DNA from 2 places in the Agromyces capsici genome. Region 1 is predicted to be linked to the other one. Evidence: predicted binding sites of a transcription regulator. Region 1 holds the regulator's gene; the other holds the start of a gene.

Region 1 (3,401 bases):
GCGGGAGACGAGCAGCCGCGGACGGCCCTCGAGCAGCGTGAGCGCGCTCGGCGTGCCGGGGTCGGCGAACTCGAAGTACGCCTCGTCGACCACGACGACGCCCCGAGCGGCGTCGGCGACCGCCGCGATCGCCGCGAGCGACAGCGGAGTGCCGGTGGGGTTGTTCGGAGCGCAGAGCAGCACGATGTCGGGGTCGTGACGACGGACCGCCGCGACGGCGGTCTCGGGCGAGAGCTCGAAGTCGGCGTCGCGCTCAGCGGTGATCCACTCGGTCCCGGTGCCCGAGGCGAGCAGCCCGTACATCGAGTAGGTGGGCGCGAATCCGAGCGCGCGGCGCCCCGGCCCGCCGAAGGCCTGCAGGATGTGCTGGAGCACCTCGTTCGACCCGTTCGCCGCCCACAGTTGCGCCGGCTCGAGCCCGTGGCCGAGGTACCGCGCGAGCGCGGTGCGCAGCTCGGTGAACTCGCGGTCGGGGTAGCGGTTGAGCCCGATGATCGCGGCCGCGACGCGCGCGACGATGTCGTGCGCGACGTCTTCGGGGATCGGGTGCGTGTTCTCGTTGACGTTCAGCGCGACGGGGACGACCTTCTGCGGTGCACCGTACGGGGACTTGCCGCGGAGGTCGTCGCGGATGGGGAGGTCGTCGAGACTCGTCACCGATCAATGGTATCGGCGGCCGACGCGAGGTTTCGGCGGCGCCGACGGCGGTAGGCGCGGGTCGGCGCGGCGGCGCGCCGCTCGACGCTACTCGACGACCGGCAGCGCGAGGCGCTGGCCGGGCTGCACGACGGGGTCGCGGAGCCCGTTGAGCTGCATGATCTCGTGGATCACCTCGCGCGGGTCGGCCGTGGGGGCGATGGATTCGGCGATGCCCCAGAGCGTGTCGCCGGCTCCGACCACGACGGTGTCGAAGACCGCCGGACCCGTGCCGTCGTCGATGCCGGCGACCGCGCCGCCCGAGGCGAGCGAGCCGAGGAGCACGCCGATCGCGATCGGCAGTGCCGCGAGCGCCGTGAACACCACGCGACCCCGACGCGTGAGGCGGAGTCGCGTGCGCGTCGCGGCTGGGGCGAGGTCGGGCAACGCCGGACCCGCGACGGTCGTTCCGATCAGCACTGCACTCATTCCGCACCTCCCCGATAGCCCCGCATCCGACCCTCGGCCGGGAGGGCCGGATGCGAAGCTGTGTTCCGAATATATCTTCGAACAATCGAACCTGCAAGGACCCGAAGGATGGGATTCCGGGCCTGATTCCGCGACACACTCGAACGGATGTTTGTCGCGTGCGTGCGAGGCGGATACAGTTTCGAATGTCGGGGACAGTCCAGCACCGACCACCGACATCACGAGATCCGGGCCGACGGCGGCCGAGACGAGAGGCGACACCGTGAGCATCGACATCGACCAGGCACGCGGCGCGGGCGGCCGGTCGCGTCGACGCAAGACGCTCAGCGCGAAGCAGCTCTCGATCCTCGAGGTGATCCGCCGTTCGGTCGCCGATCGCGGCTACCCGCCGAGCATGCGCGAGATCGGCGACGCAGTGGGGCTGTCCTCGCTCTCGAGCGTGACGCACCAGCTCAACCAGCTCGAGCTCGCCGGCTACCTCCGCCGCGACCCCAACCGGCCGCGCGCCCTCGAGGTGCTCATCGACGTGCCGGGCACCGAACCCCGTCCGTCCGACGTCGCGGCCGCGCCGGTGGGCGACGCCGCGATGGTGCCGCTCGTGGGCCGCATCGCGGCCGGCGTGCCGATCACCGCCGAGCAGCAGGTCGAGGAGGTGTTCCCGCTCCCCCGCCAGCTCGTCGGCAAGGGCGAGCTGTTCATCCTCAAGGTCGTCGGCGACTCGATGGTCGACGCGGCCATCTGCGACGGCGACTGGGTCGTGGTGCGCTCGCAGCCGACGGCCGAGAACGGCGAGATCGTCGCCGCCATGCTCGATGGCGAGGCCACGGTCAAGGTGCTCCGCCAGCGCGACGGCCACACCTGGCTGCTCCCCCGCAACTCCGCGTTCGAGCCGATCCTCGGCGACCAGGCCGAGGTGCTCGGCAAGGTCGTCGCGGTCCTGCGCGCGGTCTGACGCGACGACGAGGGCGGATGCCGCGGCACGCGCCGCGACATCCGCCCTCGTTCGTTCCTCGGCCCAGGCTCAGCCCGCGGTCGCCCCGACCGCGACGCCCGCGCGCACGGCCTGCGTCGCCTCGACGATGTTCGCGAGCGACGCGACCGTCTCGTCGTAGCCGCGCGTCTTGAGCCCGCAGTCCGGGTTCACCCAGAGACGGCCGGCCGGGATCGCGCCGACGGCGCGCTCGAGCAGCGACTGCACCTCCTCGACGCTCGGCACGCGCGGCGAGTGGATGTCGTAGACGCCCGGGCCCACGCCGTGGTCGAAGCCGCTGGCCGACAGGTCGTCCACGACCTCCATGCGGCTGCGCGCCGCCTCGATCGAGGTGACGTCGGCGTCGAGCTCGCGGATCGCGTCGATCACGACGCCGAACTCCGAGTAGCAGAGGTGCGTGTGCACCTGCGTGGCCGGCTCGGCGCCGCCCGTGGCGAGCCGGAACGAGCCGACCGACCAATCGAGGTAGGCGGGCTGGTCGGCGCGCTTGAGGGGCAGCAGCTCGCGCAGTGCCGGCTCGTCGACCTGGATCACGCGGATGCCCGCGGTCTCGAGGTCGGTGATCTCGTCGCGCAGCGCGAGCGCGACCTGGCGCGCGGTGTCGCCGAGCGGCTGGTCGTCGCGGACGAACGACCACGCGAGGATCGTCACGGGACCGGTGAGCATGCCCTTCACCGGCTTCTCCGACAACGACTGCGCGTACTCCGACCACTCGACGGTCATCGGCGCCGGGCGCGAGACGTCGCCCCACAGGATCGACGGGCGCGTGCAGCGCGAGCCGTACGACTGCACCCAGCCGTTCTGCGTGACGGCGAAGCCGTCGAGCAGCTCGGCGAAGTACTGCACCATGTCGTTGCGCTCGGGCTCGCCGTGCACGAGCACGTCGAGGCCGAGCTCCTCCTGCAGCTGGATGACGCGGGCGATCTCCTCGCGCATGAGCTCGCGGTAGGCGGCATCCGTGAGCTCGCCCTTGACGAGGCGCGCACGGGCGCGGCGGATGTCGGCGGTCTGCGGGAACGAGCCGATCGTCGTGGTCGGCAGCGCGGGCAGGTCGAGGTCCTCCTGCGCGGCGACGCGCGCGTCGTACGCGGCACGCGAGAACGCGGCGGCGTCGAGCGCGTCGAGGCGGTCGCGCACAGCGGGCACGCGCACGCCGGGGGCTGCGGCGCGGTCGGCGAGCGAGGCGGACGCCGCGTCGAGCTCGGCCGCGATCGCCTCGCGACCCTCGGCGAGTCCGCGGGCGAGCACGGCGACCTGCGCGACCTTCTGGTCGGCGAAGGCGAGC
Region 2 (3,401 bases), 150 kb from region 1:
ACGGCGCGCGCGATGACCCGGCGCGTGTTGGTGTCGACGACGGGGTGCCGGTCGCCGAACGCGAAGGCGGCGATCGCCCTCGCGGTGTAGGGCCCGATGCCCTGCAGGGCGAGGAGCGCATCGAGGTCGCGGGGGACCTCGCCGCCGTGCCGCTCGACGATCTCGGTCGCCGCGCGGTGCAGCCAGAGCGCGCGGCGCGGGTAGCCGAGCCGGTCCCACGCGCGCACCGCCTCGGCGGGAGGCTCGGCCGCGAGGGCGGCGGGCGTCGGCCAGCGCCGCACCCAGTCCTCCCACCGGGGCTGCACCCGGGCGACCTGCGTCTGCTGCAGCATGAATTCGCTGACCAGCACCGCCCACGGCGACACGTCGGCCGCGCGCCACGGCAGCGGGCGCGCCGCATCGGCGAACCACGCGACGACCGGCGGCGCGATCCGGTGGCGTGCGTCGTCGTGCAGCGGCATCCGCCCAGCCTATTCGGCGTGCGTGAAGGCTGGAGGGCGGGTGTCCGGAGAACGGTGCCAGGGGCCGAGCGCCGGGCCCGAGGGTCAGGGGCACGATGACGCGTGCGCGTATCGACGTCAGAACGGCGGCGAGGCGTCGGCGGTGGCGTCGGCCGTGAGGTCTGCGGTGGCTTCGGTCGTGACGTCGGCGGTGATGCCGCTCGCCACGTCACATCCCGGTGGTTCACCGTTCCGAGGTCCTCGGGGTCGTCGGGGTCGCCGGGGTGGCGGAGCCGCCCGTGCCGGGATCGGGATACCGGGTTCGGTGGTGTGGGTGCGACCGGCCGGTGAACGCCATTCGAGCGTGCCGTCTCCGAGGTGTCGCACGGTCCATGTGGTCTCGTGCTTGAGGTGATGGTGCGGCGGGCAGACGCTGGCGAGGTTGTCGGATGCGGTGGTGCCGCCATGGGCCCAGTCCTGGGTGTGGTCGAGGTCGGTTCGGGCGGCGGCCCGGTTGCAGCCGGGGAACCGGCAGGTCTGGTCGCGTACGCGCAGCCATCGGGTCAGGTCGGCGGGTGGCCGGTACACCGTGCGGTCGACGTCGAGCACGGTGCCGCTGACCGGATGGGTGAGCAGCCTGGTGAATGAGGGCGCCTGCGCGGCGAGTTCGCGGGCGGTGTCGGGATCGATGGGCCCGTACCCGTCGAGTTCGCCAGGGGCGTCGTCGCCGAGCAGGGTGAGCACGGGCACCGTCACGTGCACGGTGGGCCGGATCGTGGCGGCGGCGACGTGGAACGCCTCGCCGACCGGGGGCACGCCGTACAGCAGCAGGTCGCGGGCGACATCGGCGCGGACCTGGTCGGGCGTGCGCGGATCGGTACCGGCCCGACGGGCCTGGGTCGTCCGGGCGCCGGTCGCGTCGTCGCCCGCCGGGCGTGGCGGATCGGCTGCGTCGGCGGCGATGCGACCGATGCGGTCGTGGATCAGCAGCGCGTCGCCCGCGGCGAGGTGCACGTGCAGCCAGGCCATGCCGTCGCGGGCGGGTTCGAGCTCGATCCGACGTTCGGCGCGGGCGGCCGCATGCCGCTCGGCGAGCGTTTCGGCCTGCGCGACCTCGCGGAGCCGGCGAGCCACGCGCCGCAGGCCGGCCGCCGTCAGCGTCTCGGCCCTGCCGGCGAGGTCGTCGTCGAGCCGGCCGAGCGCCGCAGCATCGAGGTCGGTGGTCTCGTCGATGATCACCCGCGCGTGGGCTTCGTCGAGCCGACCGGATCGGAGCGCGGCGAGCGTGGCCGGCAACCGGTTCGCCAGGGCCCAGGCGTCGGACACCCACCGCATCATGGTGCCTTCCGGCACCCGCAACGCGGTCGCGAGCTCGGCGATCACCGCGCGCCGCGCCAGCTCGCGCCGCCCCGCGGACGGGGCGGACGGCGAGGTGAACGCGTCCGCGTTGCCCATCGCGCACGCCACGGCCAGGTTGAGCACATCGACCCGCACGGCCGCCTGCATCGCCTCGATCCGCCGCGCCTGCACCGCCGCGTCGACCAGCCCGCCCAGTGCCTCCTCCGCCCTCGCGGACGGCGACCACGCGGGCACGTCATCGACGGTCGCAGGACGCTCGGCGGTCGCGGTGGTCATGCCCCGATCCTACCGAGATTCGAACGTATGTTCGAGTCCTGTGGAGAACTTCGCCGCGTCCGGAATGCCCCGTCGACCCGAACCCCGCTCCGGCCTACGCTCTGAGCATGCGACTGGTCACGACCCCGCGCACGACCTTCCTCCGCGAGGTGGCCGACGAACTGCTCACGCACACCGGGCGGGGCCGCGTCATCGTGGCGATCGACGGCCCGGTGCGCAGCGGCAAGACGCAGCTGGGCGACGACCTCGCCGACGTGCTGCGCGAGCGCGACCTCGACGTGTTCCGCGCGAGCGTCGAGGACTTCCACCGCTCGCGCGAGGCGCAGGCCGACTACGGTCCCGACACGCCCGCCCGCTACTACGGCTACGGCATCGACGAGTCGGTCCTGAGGCGCACGCTCGTCGAGCCGTTCCGGATGGCGGGCTCGACGGCGTTCGTGACGCGCGCGTTCGACCTCGTCCGCGACGCCTGGGTCGAGCCGAAATGGCGCACGGGCCCGGCCGACGCCGTCCTCGTGCTCGACGGCCGCTTCCTGCTGCGCGACCGGCTGCGCGAGCTCTGGGACTTCGCGATCACGGTCGACGGCGACCCGCTCGACGCGGCCGACCGGGTCGCCTACGCGGCATCCGACCCGCGCGATCATGCCGCGATCGTCGTCGACCTCGCCGATCCCGAGCATCCGCGCCGCGGCACTGTCGGCACCGCCTGAGTCAGCGGGTCCGGTCCTCGAGCACCTCGAGCACCCGCTCCGCCGGCAGGTGCGCGCCCGTGCGCTCGACCTCGTGGACGAGCGCGACGAGGGCGCGGTTGACGGGTGCGGCCAGCCCCGCGGCATCCGCTTCGCGCACGACCGCGCCGTTGAGGAAGTCGATCTCGGTCGGCTGGCCGCGACGCAGGCTCTGCTGCGTCGAGCCGAGGTTCGGCACGTTCCCCATCCGCACGCGCATCGACCACGGCAGGAGCTGGCCGAGCCCGAGCGGCAGGCGCGCGAACCAGCGCAGCCGCCGGTCGCCCAGGCCCTGCAACGATCCGAACCGGACGCCGCGGGCCACGCCCACGCGCACCGTCTCGCGCATCGACGCCGCCACCACCCGGCGCAGCCGGCGGTCGTCCACGACCTCCTGCACGCTCCGCCCGACGATCGCGGGGACCGCGTTGAGCATGTTCACGACGAGCTTGGTCCACTGCGCGCCGCGGAAGTCCGCGATCGCGACGACCGGCACCGCCCCCGAGAGCAGCCCGGCGATGCGACGCACCTCCTCGTCGGGCTCGCCGTCGCCTCGGCCGAGGTAGCTCGCGGCCGTCGTCGTCACCCGCACGGCGCC

Evidence for each region. Region 1 encodes LexA, which represses DNA repair genes until DNA is damaged. Its sites were predicted from a motif close to TCGAACANNTGTTCGA; they were not measured.
Region 2: a site for LexA is predicted at 2,095-2,110, ahead of AC3RKB_RS12975 (HNH endonuclease signature motif containing protein). Genes of this name have one in related genera too.

Annotation. Positions count from the first base shown of each region.
Region 1 is NZ_JBYRET010000001.1:2,937,273-2,940,673, reverse strand. Features, by position in the region: gene AC3RKB_RS13695 (histidinol-phosphate transaminase) at 1-657, opposite strand, end outside; gene AC3RKB_RS13690 (LysM peptidoglycan-binding domain-containing protein) at 745-1,125, opposite strand; gene lexA (transcriptional repressor LexA) at 1,400-2,077, shown strand; gene metE (5-methyltetrahydropteroyltriglutamate--homocysteine S-methyltransferase) at 2,147-3,401, opposite strand, start outside.
Region 2 is NZ_JBYRET010000001.1:2,792,118-2,795,518, forward strand. Features, by position in the region: gene AC3RKB_RS12970 (HhH-GPD family protein) at 1-461, opposite strand, end outside; gene AC3RKB_RS12975 (HNH endonuclease signature motif containing protein) at 579-2,075, opposite strand; gene AC3RKB_RS12980 (nucleoside/nucleotide kinase family protein) at 2,183-2,785, shown strand; gene AC3RKB_RS12985 (ketopantoate reductase family protein) at 2,787-3,401, opposite strand, start outside.